3 regions of the Bacillus sp. FAU20 genome follow, and region 1 is predicted to be linked to each of the others. Evidence: riboswitches for the same ligand, from Rfam matches in the RefSeq annotation. Region 1 holds a riboswitch; each other region holds the start of a gene.
What was found. A riboswitch is a leader RNA that binds a small molecule or an ion and turns the genes downstream of it on or off. The one in region 1 is predicted to bind S-adenosylmethionine.
Positions count from the first base shown of each region.

Region 2: another riboswitch for S-adenosylmethionine. It lies ahead of AC0OM3_RS20860 (methionine ABC transporter ATP-binding protein); the one in region 1 lies ahead of AC0OM3_RS22095 (ECF-type riboflavin transporter substrate-binding protein).
Region 3: another riboswitch for S-adenosylmethionine. It lies ahead of AC0OM3_RS09670 (M20 family metallopeptidase); the one in region 1 lies ahead of AC0OM3_RS22095 (ECF-type riboflavin transporter substrate-binding protein).

Region 1 covers NZ_JBVYHY010000026.1:35,934-41,836, reverse strand. Annotated here, with positions in the region: gene AC0OM3_RS22100 (ABC transporter ATP-binding protein) at 1-1,507, opposite strand, end outside; gene AC0OM3_RS22095 (ECF-type riboflavin transporter substrate-binding protein) at 1,518-2,066, opposite strand; SAM riboswitch class I at 2,207-2,322, opposite strand; gene AC0OM3_RS22090 (aspartate/glutamate racemase family protein) at 2,476-3,156, shown strand; gene AC0OM3_RS22085 (macrolide family glycosyltransferase) at 3,248-4,435, opposite strand; gene AC0OM3_RS22080 (peptidoglycan D,D-transpeptidase FtsI family protein) at 4,881-5,903, opposite strand, start outside.
Region 2 covers NZ_JBVYHY010000024.1:96,642-102,544, forward strand. Annotated here, with positions in the region: gene AC0OM3_RS20830 (hypothetical protein) at 1-527, shown strand, start outside; gene AC0OM3_RS20835 (arsenate reductase family protein) at 940-1,305, shown strand; gene gcvH (glycine cleavage system protein GcvH) at 1,347-1,730, shown strand; gene AC0OM3_RS20845 (toprim domain-containing protein) at 1,986-2,330, shown strand; gene AC0OM3_RS20850 (thioredoxin family protein) at 2,334-2,642, shown strand; gene AC0OM3_RS20855 (hypothetical protein) at 2,795-3,139, shown strand; SAM riboswitch class I at 3,265-3,372, shown strand; gene AC0OM3_RS20860 (methionine ABC transporter ATP-binding protein) at 3,604-4,629, shown strand; gene AC0OM3_RS20865 (methionine ABC transporter permease) at 4,622-5,287, shown strand; gene metQ (methionine ABC transporter substrate-binding lipoprotein MetQ) at 5,311-5,903, shown strand, end outside.
Region 3 covers NZ_JBVYHY010000011.1:246,360-252,262, forward strand. Annotated here, with positions in the region: gene AC0OM3_RS09665 (AAA domain-containing protein) at 1-1,855, shown strand, start outside; SAM riboswitch class I at 1,931-2,032, shown strand; gene AC0OM3_RS09670 (M20 family metallopeptidase) at 2,121-3,326, shown strand; gene AC0OM3_RS09675 (MDR family MFS transporter) at 3,651-4,907, shown strand; gene arsR (arsenical resistance operon transcriptional regulator ArsR) at 5,075-5,380, shown strand; gene AC0OM3_RS09685 (ArsI/CadI family heavy metal resistance metalloenzyme) at 5,441-5,878, shown strand; gene arsB (ACR3 family arsenite efflux transporter) at 5,897-5,903, shown strand, end outside.

The sequences.
Region 1 (5,903 bases):
CACGGTCTGCATATTCTAGTACGAGATTCATATCATGAGTGATAAAAACAAATGAAATACCCTTTTTAGCTAGGTTTTTAATAAAAGACATAAATTGTTTATAGTGATAATAATCTTGTCCCGCTGTCGGTTCATCTAATATGATAAGTTTAGGATTTGTTGTTAATACAGATGCGATTGTTAATCTCTTTTTTTGCCCATAGCTTAGTGCTTGAATTGGCCAATTACGAAATGGATATAAACCACAAATTTTTAAAGTTCCTTCTACTCTATTCTTAATTTCTTCCTTAGAAAAATTATGTAATGTTAATGTAAATGAAACTTCTTCAAAAACAGTAGGCTGTGTAATCATATGATTTGGATTTTGCATCACGTAAGATATGATTTCCCCACGTTTACGAATAGACCAAGAACTAATATCTTCACCTTTTAACAAGATTTTCCCATTTTTCATTTTGTTTATGCCTATAAGACTATGAGCTAATGTTGATTTCCCTGCTCCATTATGTCCTAACAGTGCCACAATTTCTCCTTCATATATTGAAAGGTTTACATTTTCTAATACTTTTTGTTTATTAGAGTATGAAAATGATAAATTCTCCACTTTAAGTAATTCCTTGTTTTTAGTATTCCCTTTTAATATGACTTGTTTCTCCATCCACTCTTTTATAACGTTGCTTACCTTTTCTTTTTGAAGGTTTTCCATTGGATATATTACGTCATTATTACTATCAAAATGTAATCTCTTTAATGCTTCGATGTAAATAGGCTCTCTTAAGCCGATACGTGGTAATATATTTGACGCTAAGATTTCTTTTGGTGTTCCTATCGCAATGACTTTACCTTCATCAATTAATATAACTTTGTCTAAATCCAGTTTTAAAATTTCTTCTATCCTATGTTCGATAATAACAATCGTTTTATTATATTGTTCATGTATATCTTTCATAAGTTCTATCGTATGTATGGCGCTTAGTGGATCTAAGTTTGCTAACGGTTCATCGAACAATAATATATCCGCATTTGTTGTTAATAAACCAGCAAGGGAAACTGTTTGCTTTTGACCTCCTGATAATTCATGTGGACTTTGTTTATGAAACGTATGCATCTTCACCTTTCTTAATGAGTCCGAAACAATCTTTTTCATATCATCTTGCTTTACACATTCATTTTCTAAATAAAAAGCTACATCTTCTTCTACTGTCAGACCAATAAATTGAGCATCTTGATCTTGCAAAATTGTTCCTACCTGTTTACTTTGTTCAAAAATACTTCCTTCCCTCGGGTCTTTACCGGCAATTAAAACGTTACCTGTACTAGTCCCTTCGTAAGAAAATGGGATTAGCCCATTTATACAATGAGCTAATGTCGACTTGCCTGAACCACTTCGTCCAGCAATTAGCACTTTTTCCCCAGGGTATATATGAAAGGTAATATCACTTAAAGTAGGCTGCGCAGCATGCCAATATTGAAAGGTGAATTGTTCAAACGAAATAATTGGTTGCATGTTAACATCCCTACTTTTCAATTTTTAAATGTGTATGTTTCTTATTGGATTTCGCCAAACCAATTGTAAGTGGCAATCCAAGTACTAAGAAAACGATGACATCGGAAATTGTTGCGCCTAATACTTGTATAACAATTTTGTCAAATGGTTCTCCCATCACAATAATATCGAATGCCCCAGCAAATATAATAGCAATGACAATACCAACTAGCCCAGTAATTGCTAAATAAGAAATATCCCCCTTGTTAAACGACCCGTTTTTCACACTAAAACCAACTCTTCTTTGAATAAGCCCCATTGAAAAACCAATAATTCCTGAACTAATAACCCAGCCCCACCAAATCCCCCATCCAGCAATCGTATCTGTTACGGTATGACCGATAAGTCCGATTAACAGTCCTGCCACTGGACCAAATAATGCTCCAAAAACAGTTAATATAGCTAATGCTGGTTTAATAAATGTATTCGGTGCAATAGAAAATCCCCAAAGCCCTAATATCCCGTATAATGCTGCTCCAATACCGATTGCTACTACTAACTTTGTTGATAATTTGTTCATGACAATTCCCCTCTCATATTAGTCAACTTTTATTACTCTATATTTAATTTAAAAATGAATTATGCATCGACACTCTCTTTCTATACAACAAAAAAATGACCTCTTACATAAGAGGTCATTTTCTGTCACGTTCAAGAATCCTCTTATCTTTCAAAAAACACATCGTGTCCTCTGCGGAATTAGCACCTTCCTATAAAATTGCATAGGGGTTGCTGAGGTTTCTTAGGGCCGTTCCCTCCACCTCTCTGGATAAGTATTAATTTGTAATTCGTATTATGGCACTAAAGAATGTAAATTTCAACACTTTTCTTACTATTTTTATTTTTTGTTAAATAGATCATTTAAATCATTGTATTCTTATCGGAATTATGAAATAATAAATTCAAAATCGTTTCGGGAGGAATGCATTATGAAAGTTATTGGTTTGATTGGAGGATTAAGTTGGGAATCTACATCTTTATACTATAAACATATTAATACACTTACACTCTCTCAATACGATCAAAATGCAAAGTTAGTTTTATATAGTATGGACTTTGGTGAAGTAACTACTTTATTACAAAACCATCAATATGAAGAAGTGAAAAATGAACTAGTTACAGTTGCAAAGAAAGTTGAAAAATCTGGGGCTGAATGTTTATTAATGTGTTCAAATACCGTACATCTATTTGCCGAGGAAGTAGAACAAGCAATATCTATCCCGCTTCTTCACATTGGTGATGTAAGTGCTAAAGAAATGGTAGAACAGAATATAAAACGTATCGGACTATTAGGAACAAAACAAACGATGGAGCAAGATTTCTATAAATCACGATTAGCGAAATATAACATTGAGACAATTATCCCAAATGACGAGGAAAGAACTTTTATCCACCATGTCATATTAGATGAATTAAGTAGAGGGATCATTTCAGAAACATCTAAAGAAAAGCTATTACAAATTACAAAATCATTAATTCAAAACGGCGCTGAAGGTATATTATTAGGCTGTACTGAAATACCTTTACTCATCTCCCAAAATGATCTCACTGTTCCCGTTTTTGATACTGCTTTTTTACATGCAAATACTGCTGTACAATTTGCTGGATAAGAATATACAAGCATAAAGGTGAGAACCTCTATGCTTGTATACAGTTACGACTATTTATCCCGCTATTTATGGGTAGTAAAATCCCTATCGATTAAAGTTTTACTTTATTTAAAAGAGATTCAATAACTGCAATTGCTTCTTTTGAACCACCACATTCTAAAAAGCTATCATTAAGTTTTCTTATACCATGTTTATACTTTTCATTTGAAAGAACATCTGTTACGGCCTCTTTTAAAGTGTGCACATTAACATGTTCTTTCAATAGTCTATGTGCCGCTTCAAGCTCAGTTAATCTTTGCGCTATCATTGGCTGGTCTTTATCATGCGGTATTATTACAAATGGGACATTATAATGAATGGCATCGTGTACGCTATTCATACCACCATGTGTAATAAAAACATCTGCTTCATTTAATATTTCTGATTGAGGTACGTATGGAGCAATTATAAAATTATCTGGTGCTTTCTTAATTTTAGAAATATCATTTCTATCACCAATTGCCATTACAACTATCCCATCAAAATCTGAAAAAGTATCAATACAAGTATTAAAGAATGGTTCGAGTCCTTCAAGCAGTGTTCCCATTGAAATATAAATAACTTTCTTTTCTTTAAGTGATTCCAATGGAAACTTTATATTTGTTTTACGCTTTGAAATACTCGGTCCAATAAAAATGTTATTTTCTTCGAATGATTCGCTATTAGGTTGGAAATAACGACTTGTGTATACGAGACAAACATCACCCTTATTATTCATAAATTGAAGATTATTGTTTGGTTTTACTCCAAATTCATGTTCCATCTGGTTTAATAATTTTTCAGAGATCTTCTCTGGTTGGAATGGTATATCTGCATTTGGATGAAAAGGTAATGTCTTCAAAAACTCTGAAGGAATTAAAAATATAGGTGAGGACACTACACCTGGAACTTTTAAATACTCCTTTACTAACTCTCCCGCACCAAATATATCATAAATTACGAAATCAAAATTTATGCTTTCACTTAATTGTTTCGTAATTTCTAATATATATAAAGAAGTTTGAACATGCACATGAAAGAAAGCATTTAACCCAGATGAGGTTTCAGCATCAATAGAAATCCCCTTTAATAGATCCGGATGAGTATGTACAGTAGCTCCTAAATCTTCAATTCTACCCTTAAAGTTTGCCGTTGTAATATAATGTACATTATCCCCTCGTTCAGTAAAGGCTTTTACTAAATTTAATGTAGGGTTTACATGTCCCTCTGCTGGAAAATTAACTACTAAAATATTTAGCACTTATTCCTCACTCCTTACATTTCACTATTTTAATTAAGCATACTGTTATTTGTACATGTAATCGTCCCCTAATAGTCCTAATGTGCTTGCAACATTATGTTGATAAATAATTTTCAGTCATCAACATAAAAAAAGGCATCTACCTATGTAGATGCCTAACCGTGATAAGGAGTGTTCTGTGAGGTTAGAACAAGCTTTTCTGCTTGTCCTATGCTATCAATATATGATTTATTTTACAAAACGTGAATCGTTAATAGAATTATTTTAGCTCATTAAAATAAAAAAAGAGTTATTAATAAATATAATCTCAATTATTATTATGATGTAGCTACCTATGTTCCTCCAATATTTTAGAATAAACAGCTTCATATATACCTCATTTCTAATCTATTCCCAGATAAAAACGCCTCTAGTTCACATGAATGCTAGAGACGTTTCGTCCATTTTAATTCTCTTTAGAGTCATCTGTTTTTGGCGCTTCACCAGTTAATCGCTTATTTTTCAAATCAAAATAAGCATCTAAAACTTCTTTTCCAATATCGGAGTTAATGCCTGATTTATCATTTTTAACCCACGGTACTACAACAGAAAATGCTACTTCTGGATCATCATATGGCGCATATCCAGCTAATGTTAAATTATAACATTCTCTACGGTCGCCTTTCTCATTTCGCCCAATATCATTTTCTCCACCATATACAGTTTGTGCGGTCCCTGTTTTACCAGCTGGTTTATATGGTGCTTTTTGGAACGCTCTTACTCCCGTTCCATCTCCTTCTTGAAATACTTTTCTAAATCCTTCTTTTACTTGATTAATATATTCTTGTTTCATATCAATTCTATTTAAAACAACGGGTTCTATTGATTGTACTACTTTACCAACCTCATCTTTTTGAACGGTTTGTTCTCTAATCTCTTGAACAATTTGTGGTTTCATTCGATACCCTCCATTTGCGATAGTGGAAATATATTGTGCAAGCTGAAGTGGTGTATACGTATCATATTGTCCAATAGAATAATCTAATAAGAAACCAGGCTGATTATCTTTTCTTCCAATTTGTCCTGCAGTTTCATTTGGTAAATCAATACCAGTTTGTACGCCTAGTCCAAATTGCCTGAAATAATACCTCATTTTATCAAAATATTCTTGTTTAATATCTAGTGAACTATTTTTCACATAATCCACGCCAGCAATTTTTAATGCTATATTAAACATATAAACGTTTGAAGAAACTTGTAACGCTCTTAGATCGTCTATATCACCAAAATTTTTCCAAGACTTCTTCTCCTTAGTTCCTTTAAACTTCATAGGTGCATCATAAAAATGTGTTCCAGGAGTTATTGCATTTGTTTCAAACCCTGTTAACACTGTCGCACCTTTAACCGTTGATCCAAGCTCATAAGAACTAGTCAGCGTGCCTAAAGCATAATCTTCTACTTCCATTTTCCCGTCTTTTTCTACAAGCTT
Region 2 (5,903 bases), on a different contig from region 1:
TGAAGCGTTTATCGTATTTCTTATTTTTTATATTGATATGCCTAGTCAGTGCTGGGTGTGCAAAGGATAAAGAAGGAGAGAAATTAGAATATAACGGAAGAGCACTCGTAATTGGAGTTGTTGGAGAAAAGCCGAAAGATACGTTTAGGAATGTAAAGTTTGAGGAAATGAAGTTAGAGGCACTGGAAAAGAAATCTAAGGAAGTGGATGGTTTTCTAATAATGAAAGATCACTTTCAAGAAGCCTCAACAGAGCAGTACAAAAATGTATTTTCATCGCTAAAGAAACCAGTGTTTTTTATCGGTTTACAAGATAAATCATATTCAATTTTTATTACAAAAGGGACAGAGTATAACAGTGCACGAAAAGATGTAAATGTGATGTATACGCAAGGTTTTGCAAATATCGGAAGTGGTGAAGGGCAACAATGGGCAATTGGTTTATCTAATGGAGGAAATACAGAAGAAAGTATTCATAATATGTATATCGTCGTATTTCAAACCATCGCAGATTATTTGAATAGATGATGAGGGAGCCTGTAAACGAGGCTTCTTATTTTTTTAAATAAACGTTTGTTTAAGCTGTATGTTCGGTAGGAAGAAACCGATGTAACTTAAGGGTTAAGAAAGAAAAATGGAGAATTAATCAAACGTTTGTTTAAGCTGTATGTTCGGTAGGAAGAAACCGATGCAGCTCAAGGCGTAAGAAAGAAAAATGGGGAATTAATCAAACGCTTGTTTAAGATATATGTTTGGTGCAGAATCTAAAAAAATTTATATATTTATTTTTTTCTTAACAAATGGCGGAAAAATAAGAAAAATTCGCAGGATTATTAAAAATTATCACGAAATAAGTAAAAGTTTAGCGAATAATGGTTTGAAATAATAAAACGTTTTCTATATGATAAAGGTAAAGGTTAGTAAAAAAGTAGGTGAATTTATGACAGTAACATTTTATTCATATCCAAAGTGTGGCACATGTCAAAAGGCAAAGAAATGGTTTGAGGCAAACGATGTAGCATATGAGATGATTCATATTGTTGAAAATCCACCATCAAAAGAAGATTTACGTAATTTACATGAAAAAAGTGAATTACCCTTAAAAAAATTCTTTAATACAAGTGGAATGCGTTACCGTGAACTTGGTCTGAAAGATAAGTTGAAAGATGCAAGCGAAGACGAAATGTACGAGCTTTTAGCATCTGATGGCATGTTGATTAAACGTCCAATTGTAACAGATGGAACGAATGTAACACTTGGTTTTAACGAAGAGCAGTTTGAAAGTGTGTGGAAAAAGTACCAATAAGGTATTTTTACATAATTAATACATTCACTGGAGGTACAGTCATGAGCATTCCAAATAATTTACGTTACTCTGAAGAACACGAATGGGTAAAAACTGAAGGTAATGAAGTTGTTATCGGTATCACTCACTTTGCACAAGGTGAGCTAGGCGATATCGTATTCGTTGAACTTCCTGAAGTAGGTGCAACAATCGAAGCTGACGAGCCATTCGGAAGCGTAGAATCTGTTAAAACAGTTTCTGAGTTATACGCACCTGTAAGCGGTAAAGTTGTAGCAGTAAACGAAGAATTAAGTGACCAACCAGAACTTGTTAACGAATCTCCATACGAGGGTGCATGGATGGTTAAAGTTGAACTTTCTGATGCAAGCCAAGTTGAGAAGTTATTAACTGCAGAAAAATATGCAGAAATGACAAATCAAGACTAATTTAGTCGACTAAAGGACAGCCTTTGTGCTGTCTTTTTTTATTTTGTGTGAAATAATGAAAGTCAAGTTATATGTAAATAAATAAGCTATTATGAGAAAAACTGTTTTGTGGTAAGGTTTCATAAGTCTTCACAATCTGAACGAGCCGCTTACGCTTTTCTTTTGCAAAAATAAACAGGAAACAACATGAAAATAACGAATATACTATATACTAAGTTCAAGGTTATATAGTATATGGTGATCGGGTGATGACATATGATTTATGTAGAAAAAGTCATTATTGTAGAAGGTACATCAGATAGAAGAAAGATTGAATCTATTATTCGTGAACCGGTGGAAATTGTTTGTACAAATGGTACAATTGGTTTGTCGAAAATGGATGAGCTCGTTGATCAGTTTTTTGATAAGGAAGTGTATGTGCTAGTGGATGCTGATGATGCTGGAGAAAAGTTAAGGAAACAATTTCGAAAAGAATTTCCGCAAGCCGAGCATATCTATATTGATCGCTCGTACCGAGAAGTGGCAACTGCGCCATCTACACACTTAGCAAATGTATTATGGGGAGCCGACATTGACGTTTATACAGAATATTTACGGTAAGGAATGATAGAAGTGATTGATTGGACAGGAGCCGAAGCTACAGCCCTAATAGAGAACGAAGAAAAAACAGTATTATATGTATATACTCCAATGTGTGGAACATGCCAATTAGCAAAAAAGATGTTAACAGTCGTTGAGATGACAATTGAAGGCCTCAAAATTGGGATGTTAGATTTAAATTATGCTCCGCATTTAGCGAAAGAGTATGGGATTGAAAGTGTACCTTGTTTACTTGTTTTTGAAAATGGGACACTGATGAAGAAGATATACGCATTTCATTCGGTTGAATATTTATATACGGAATTAAAGTAGGCGGCAAAATTTTTGCCGCCTCGACATATTTCTTGGGAAATATGTCGAGATGCAGGGTGGATACAGTATTTGTCGAGCGAAAATAACAGGATTGCTCTTTAGTGAGAGGGAATGGTATGTAATAGAAAGTGATATGAAGGATGTGATTTAAGGTGAAATTATATTCTTTGCTTCAATCATTTGTAAATTACGCTAATGGTCAATATCATTTAGAGCCGCTTTTAAGAAAAGAAGAAAAAACTGTTAATTTCCGCTTTGGAGATGAAAGTTGTTCGTTACAAATTTCAAGAGATTATATAGAACTGCTACATGAGGAAATAGGGACGGAGCAAATTGTTTGTGTAGATGAAGAAGATGTAAAACAATTGGTAAACGGCAATGTACGATTGCAAATGTTAATGAACGATGGACGTGTACAATATTCGGGAACGTATCGAACGATGCTATTAGTCGAATCGATGTTTCATATATGTAAACCGATGTCAGTAGGTGCTTAAAATTCTGAAGGTTCATTTTTTACGAAAATTTCTGTTGACATGGTGTTTAGATATTGATACAATTCAATTCATAAAATATAGACAATTTCATAAATTACAAATCAGACGAAAATTGAATCTGATTTCTCTTATCAAGAGAGGTGGAGGGACTGTGCCCTGTGAAGCCCGGCAACCGTCAACTTATGTTGAAATGGTGCCAATTCCTGCAAAGCAAATGCTTTGAGAGATGAGAGAGAGGGATAATGTTGTTATATACGCACATAAACCTTTCTGCTTCTCTAAAGCAGAAAGGTTTTTTTATTGTTTGAATGTGGAGGACATTCAAATAATAAAGATAGTGATAACGGTGGACTACGCGCATTAAACATAAAAAATTGCGGAGTCAATCCAAAATCTTTATGAAATCTAGCTTCAGCGGCTAGAACAGTCGCTTGCGCTTTTTATTTAAAAAAGGGGTGAACATCATGATTCTATTAGAGAATGTAAAGAAAATATATAAGGCGAAAAGCGGTGATGTCACTGCTGTAGATAACGCCAATTTAAAAATAGAAAAAGGCGAAATATTTGGTGTTATCGGATATAGCGGCGCTGGAAAAAGTTCTTTAATTAGATTGTTTAATCAGTTAGAGAAACCGACTTCTGGCCAAATTACAATTGCCAATCGTGTTATATCAGCAATTACAGGAAGTGAACTTCGTAAGGCAAGGCAAGAAATCGGAATGATTTTTCAGCACTTTAACTTACTTTGGTCACGAACTGTACGTGAAAATATAGAGTTTCCACTTGAAATTGCAGGTGTTGATAAAGCGAAGAGAAGAAAACGTGTTGATGAATTAATTCATCTTGTTGGATTAGAAGGGAGAGGAGACGCGTACCCATCTCAGCTAAGCGGAGGACAAAAGCAACGCGTCGGGATTGCAAGAGCTTTAGCTAACAATCCACAAGTGCTTTTATGTGATGAAGCAACGTCAGCTCTTGATCCAGAAACGACAGATCAAATTTTGGATTTACTATTAGACATTAATAAGCGCCTTGGTTTAACAATTGTACTCATTACACATGAGATGCACGTGATTCGAAAGATATGTAACCGAGTGGCGGTAATGGAGAGAGGAAAGATTGTAGAAACAGGTCCAGTACTTGATGTATTCCGTAATCCGAAGCAAGATATTACGAAACGATTTGTACAGCAGTTAACAGATTCTGAAGATACAAATGAAACGATTGAAAGTTTAATTGAAAAATATCCAGATGGAAAAGTAATTCGTTTGCAATTTATCGGTGAGGCTGTAGAAAGACCAGTGCTTCAACGATTAATGCAACGCAGTGATATAGAAGTTAGCATTTTGCAAGGGAATATCGCACAAACGAATAACGGTTCTTACGGTAGTTTAGTTGTTCATTTAAATGGTGAGGAAATAGCGATCCAGCAAGCAATAGAAGGAATTCATCAAGATCAAGTAGAGCTGGAGGTGATTGCACATGGATAAGTTACTCGCAAATGTTGATTGGAATCAAATGTTAGAAGCAACTGGTGAAACGTTATATATGACGGCAATCGCAGCTCTTGCGACATTTGTTTTAGGACTAATTTTAGGATTGTTACTCTTCATGACAGCGAAAGATAATTTATGGGAAAACAAATCAATTAATACGGTGATTGGAGCATTCGTAAATATATTCCGTTCTATACCATTCATCATTTTAATTATTTTATTAATCCCATTCACAAAGATTCTTCTTGGAACAATTCTTGGAGCAAGTGCAGCATTGCCAGCTTTAATTATTGGAGCGGCACCATTCTACGCGAGAATGGTTGAAATCGCACTTCGCGAAATTGATAAAGGTGTAATTGAAGCTTCAAAAGCAATGGGAGCGAAAACAAGCACAATTATTTTGAAAGTGTTAATTCCAGAATCGTTACCAGCATTAGTATCTGGTATTACTGTTACGACAATTGCTTTAGTAGGCTATACAGCAATGGCGGGAGTTGTTGGTGCTGGTGGCCTTGGAACACTTGCTTACTTAGAAGGATTCCAAAGAGGGAATAACGATGTAACAATCGTTGCGACAATTTGTGTATTACTAGTTGTATTTTTAATTCAGTGGATTGGTGATAGTTTAACGACTCGAATAGATAAACGGTAATAAAAAACGGGAGGATGTTTCAAATGAAAAAATTATTACTTACGGCACTTATTTCAACTTCAATTTTTGGGTTAGCTGCTTGTGGTGGGAAAGATAAAGATGAAAAGAAACTTGTTGTGGGTGCTTCTAACGTACCGCATGCTGAAATTTTAGAAAAAGCAAAACCGTTACTTGAGAAAAAAGGAATTGAATTAGAAGTCAAAAAGTTCCAAGATTACGTGTTGCCAAATAAATCGTTAGCGGATAAGGATTTAGATGCAAACTACTTCCAGCACATTCCGTATTTAGAGAAAGAAATTAAAGATAAAAAATATGATTTTGAAATAGCAGGAAAAATTCATTTAGAACCAATCGGTGTATATTCTCAAAAATATAAGAGCTTAAAAGAACTTCCAGACGGAGCGACAATCATTATGAGTAATTCCGTTACTGACCATGGACGTGGTTTAGCAATTTTACAAAAAGAAGGCATTTTAAAAATTAAAGACGGAGTAGATCCAGTTAGTGCAACTCCAAAAGATATTGCAGATAACCCGAAAAACTTAAAGTTTAAAACGGACATTGAGCCAGGTTTGTTACCACAAGTGTATAACAATAAAGAAGGCGACGCTGTTTT
Region 3 (5,903 bases), on a different contig from region 1:
GAGCAGTCCGAAACATATTGAGAAGATGAAAAATCCAAAAAATGAATTGGCGTATCGTTCATTTTACAATCCGACGACGTACGTGTGGGGACCACCTGGAACAGGGAAGTCTTACAATTTATCACGTATTATTTCGGCGCATTATCAAAAAGGAAAGTCGGTACTTGTGTTAGCACATAGTAATGCGGCAGTAGACGTATTAATGAGTGAAGTAACGAAACAAATTGAAAAGAAAAAGAAATGGACGCCTGGCGAAATTGTTCGTTACGGTTATAGTCAGCATGAACATATACGAAATCATGAAACGTTACTTGCGTCGAAGTTAGTTGAAACGACGAACGGATCTTGGGGAGAAGAAAGACTCTATTTAGAAGAAACACGACAAGATCTTCGCGAAAAGATTTTATCGCATAAAGCGACTTCTGCTGATAAGAAGCGTATACAAGAGATTGAAAGTGACCTTCGAAAGCAAAAAGCAAAAATTAAAGAAGTAGAAAAAGAATACATTGAAAATGCGAAAGTAATCGGCGCGACTTTATCGAAATGTGCCATTGATTCACTGATTTATGAGCGTACATTTGATTTAGTTGTCGTAGATGAAGTGAGTATGGCATATGTTCCGCAAATCGCATTAGCTGCTTCACTTGGAAAACGTATCGTCGTTTGTGGCGACTTTTTACAATTACCTCCAATTGCGATGGCGAACCATGAACTTGTTCGCAAATGGCTCGGGGAAGATATGTTTTACCATGCTGGGATTGTTGAGTCTGTTAATAAATCAGAAGCACATCCGAACCTATTTATGTTGCAGGAACAAAGACGTATGCATGCGGATATATCGAAGTTTACGAATTCGTTTATTTATAAAAATAGAGTATACGATCATCCGTCTGTTTCAGAGCGTAAAGAACTTGCGCAATTGCAGCCGTTCGCAAATGAGGCGAGTGTTTTATTCGATACGAGCTTAATGGGAGCCTTTTCTTTAAAAGACGCTGCATCTGGTTCACGTTTTAACATTATGTCTGGTTTAGTAGCAATGCAAATGATGTTAATCGGATTGTTAGATGGTGTTCAATCGATTGGTGTTGTGACACCTTACAGGGCGCAGTCACGCTTTTTATCGACGTGTATTAGAGAAATGTTGCAGAGAACGAAATATCAAAACATACCAGTATTAGCGGCAACAGTTCATAAGTTCCAAGGTTCTGAAAGAGATATGATGATCTTTGATACGGTTGACAGTTATCCGCAAGAACGACCTGGCGTATTATTCTTTGATCACAAAAACCATCGCCTCGTCAATGTAGCAGTGACAAGGGCGAGAGGGAAGTTCATTCAATTATCAGATTGCCATTATATGCGTAAAAACCTTTCGAGAAAACAAGCATTATCACAATTAACAGCTCATATAGAACGTCACGGAGATGTGTATGATCGCACGACATCAAGACAATTGTGGGAACGGAAAATTTCAAAACGTTTACGCTGGTTTATGGAAATGAATCTTGAGGAAACGAAAGGGTTATTAAAAGATATTTTAGCCGCAAAACGAAAAATTATTATTTCACTTCCAAGTACAAAACAAGTGGATAAGCGAGTATGGCAAGCGTTAATGCGTACAAATGCGCAAATAACAGTTTATAGTGATGGACCAGTTCCACTGAAAAATGTAAAGTTACAAAGACAAAATAAAGCATTCCCATTCTTAGTAATTGATGATGAAATCTTCTGGGCAGGTGCACCGCTTACATCTCAAATGATGTTTGAAGGTAGTACGGAATTTCCGTACGTATGTGCAAGACTGCAAGCACCAGAAACAATTGGTGTATTAAAAGGATTTTTAGATATTCGGTAAATTCGGATAGGAATTCCTTGACTTTTAATCGGAATGAACTTAGAATGAATGTAATTTAATATAATTTTATGAAAATTCTTATCACGAGAGGTTGAGGGACTGGCCCTATGACACCTCGGCAGCGGATTCGTTATGAATACTGTGCCAATTCCAGCAAGGTAACTTGAAAGATAAGAAAGAAGCTCATTTTGACTGTATATACAGAAGCCTCTTTCTATCTTTTAGAAAGAGGCTTTTTTATGTGAAAATAAAAGGAGGAAGAACAATGGGAGCGACAGGAGTAGCGTCACAAAGAAAAACAATTAAAGAGAGTATCGAAAGAAATAAGGAAAAGTACATAGACACAAGTCATGATATTCATGCGAATCCGGAGATTGGTAACCAAGAGTTTTATGCATCAAGAACGTTAAGTTTATTACTGGGTAGTGCAGGATTTCAACTGCAGCACAATATAGCTGGACATGAAACGGGATTTATCGCGCGAAAAAGCTCTGGAAAACAAGGAGCGGCAATCGCATTTTTAGCTGAGTATGACGCTTTACCAGGACTCGGTCATGCGTGTGGTCACAATTTAATCGGCACCATTAGCGTTGCAGCAGCGATCGCATTATCAGAAACGCTTGAAGAAATTGGCGGGGAAGTTGTCGTGTTTGGAACACCAGCTGAAGAAGGAGGGCCAAACGGTAGTGCGAAAGCGAGTTATGTAAAAGCTGGTTTATTTAAAGACATTGATGCGGCACTTATGATTCATCCGAGCGGAAAAACAGCGACAACAAGCCCTTCACTAGCAGTCGATCCACTTGATTTTCATTTTTACGGAAAAACAGCTCACGCCGCAGCTTCACCAGAAGAAGGAATTAACGCATTAGATGCGGTTATTCAGCTCTATAACGGTATTAACGCACTTCGCCAACAACTTCCGTCAGATGTGAAAATTCATGGCGTTATTACAGAAGGCGGAAAAGCACCTAACATTATTCCTGACTACGCCTCAGCAAGGTTCTTCATCCGTGCAGCAACGCGAAAAAGATGCGCGGAAGTAACAGAAAAAGTAAGAAACATTGCTGAGGGAGCAGCGTTAGCAACAGGTGCAAAAGTAAAAATCCATCAATTCCAAAATGAAATCGATGAATTACTCGTAACAAAAACATATAACGATATCGTAGCGGAAGAACTAGAACTATTAGGTGAAGATGTAAACCGTAAAGAAAGAGTAGGGATCGGTTCAACCGACGCAGGAAACGTAAGTCAAGTCGTACCGACAATTCATCCGTACATTAAAATCGGACCAGATGATTTAATTGCACATACGAATGAATTTAGAGAAGCAGCACGTTCAGAACTTGGAGATAAAGCATTAATTACATCGGCAAAAGCATTAGCAAATACGGCGTATCGATTAATTACGGAAGAAGGGTTGTTAGAGAAGGTGAAGGAGGAGTTTAGAGAGGCACAGAGGAATCAGGGGTAAGGCGCTTTTTCGAATATAAATCTAATTCATATGCAGAAATAATAGAAAAGAACATTGAAAAATCAATGTTCTTTTCTATTTATGAATCATTTATTTCTTTAGTGATATCTTGAATCTGGTCTAGTCTAGTTTAATAGTAACGGTGATCTGTGAGTTCAAATTGCATTAAAGGATAATAACTAGAGAATGTGTTGTAATTAAAATTTATATTTCTATATTAATTTGTAAAATAAATTCACTTTATGTTATTATATTTCCCTTGGACTGACAGTTTATAGAATGTATAGTGAATATTTGAAAAGTTAAAATAGGGGATGTATTACGTTGAAATGGTTATCTTGGGACAAAAATTTAAAAACTAGATTGATTGGCGAAACTATGTTCAATACATTGTTTTGGATGTATTTTCCGTTTATGGCAATATACTATAGCGATGCTTTTGGTAAAGCAATTGGCGGAATTTTAATGGCAATTATACCTCTTGTAGGCATAATAGGTAATTTGTTAGGTGGATATTTAGCTGATCGATTAGGGCGTCGACCTGTCATGCTATTAGGCACAATCATACAAGTAGCAATGTTTGCAGTTTTTGCTTTATCTCATTCACATTGGATTAATTATTTAGCCTATATCGGTATTGGAATTAGCGGGGCAATATACAGTCCAGCAAGTTCTGCAATGATAGCTGATATAGTGCCAGAAAAGGATAGAAGGGTGGTCTTTGCCACTTTTGTTACAGCAAATAATATTGGTGCTGTATTTGGACCAGTGTTAGGTTCATTTTTCTTCTTTCATTATCGAAGTGAATTGTTATGGACTTGTACAATTGTTACATTTATTTATTTTATAGCAATCTATTTCATAATTAGAGAAACGCTGCCCGAAGCTTCTAAAAATGATGGAGATAACAATCCAATATCAAAAATCTTTAAAGAACAATGGAATAATTATATGAAAATTTTTAGTGATAAAATTTTCTCTCTTTACATATTTGCGGGAGTTTTGATTATGATAGCTTTCATGCAGCTAGATCTTTATCTTGCATTATATGTAAAGGAATTTGTACCAACTCAATCTCTTTTCTCATGGAGTACTGGTTCATTCTCTTTGAGTAATACTGAAATTTTCGGATGGATGATGGGGTTAAATGGCATTTTGTTTGTTTTATGTTCTTTACCTGTTGCAAAATATTTTGAGAATTGGAGCGACCGAAACGTTTTAATTGTCTCTAATATATTATTTGGAATGGGTATGTTTTTAATAGGGTTAACAACGAATATATGGCTACTATTTGGCTTTATGGCAATATTAACTATTGGGGAATTGATTCGTTCGCCAGTTGTACATAGTTTTGTCAGTAGATATGCACCTGAAAATTCTAGAGGACAGTATATGGCAGCATCTAATTTACAATTTACCATTGGGCGTTTTATTGCACCAATAATGATTGTATTTTCTACATGGCTATCTCCAATTGTTGTGTTCGGAATTATATTACTTTGTACCCTTGTTAGTGCAGTTTTCTATGTGAAAGTATTTCGTATGATTTCAAATACAAACATACATAATTCTACAAAATAGCCCTGTTATGCAGGGCATTTTGTAATTTGATAACTTAAAAGTTCTGTTAAGGGAAAGAAGAGAAGAATATATTAATCAAAAAAATTGATTAATTAGTTGCATAAAGAGCTAAACTACATATATACTATAAACATCAAAAAAAATTGATGAAGGGAGAGGGGACTAAAATGGCACAAGATTTTCAGCTCTATGAGAAAAAATTTAAAGCATTAGCGGATCAAAAGCGTTTAGAGATTATGTATGAACTTTGCCAGCGAGGCCAGACTTGTGTATGTGATTTAGCAGAGATTTTTGAAATGACGCAATCTAAGTTGTCCTATCATTTAAAGATTTTATTAGATGCAGGTTTAATTGTAAAAGAAACAAAAGGTACGTGGAGTTATTATGATTTAAATGATGCGGAAGTAAATAATTTATTATCAGAAGAATTGTGCTGCATTTTTAGAAAAACAGGCAAAGGTAGTTGCTGTTAAAATTTTGTAGTATTAATCAAAAAAAATTGATTAATAACATATAAAGAGGAGGAATAAGTTATGAGATATGTTCATGTTGGTATAAATGTTACGGATTTAGAGAAGTCTATTGAATTTTACGAAAAAGTATTTGGTGAGTCACCAGTTAAGGTGAAAATGGATTATGCAAAATTTTTATTAGAGACGCCAGGACTTAACTTCACGCTGAACGTAAGAGATGAAGTGAAGGGAAACCAAGTAAATCATTTCGGTTTCCAAGTGGATACAGCTGAAGAGATTATGTTACATAAAGAAAGGTTAGAAAAAGAAGGTTTCTTTGCACGTGATGAGATGGATACAACTTGTTGCTATGCGGTTCAAGATAAGTTTTGGGTAACGGATCCTGATGGGAACGAGTGGGAATTCTTTTATACAAAAGCACAGAGTGATGTTCACAAAATAGAAGAGTCATCTTGTTGCACGACTTCTAACGTAGTAGAACAAAATTCTTGTTGTTAATAGGAGATGGAAAATAAAATGAAAC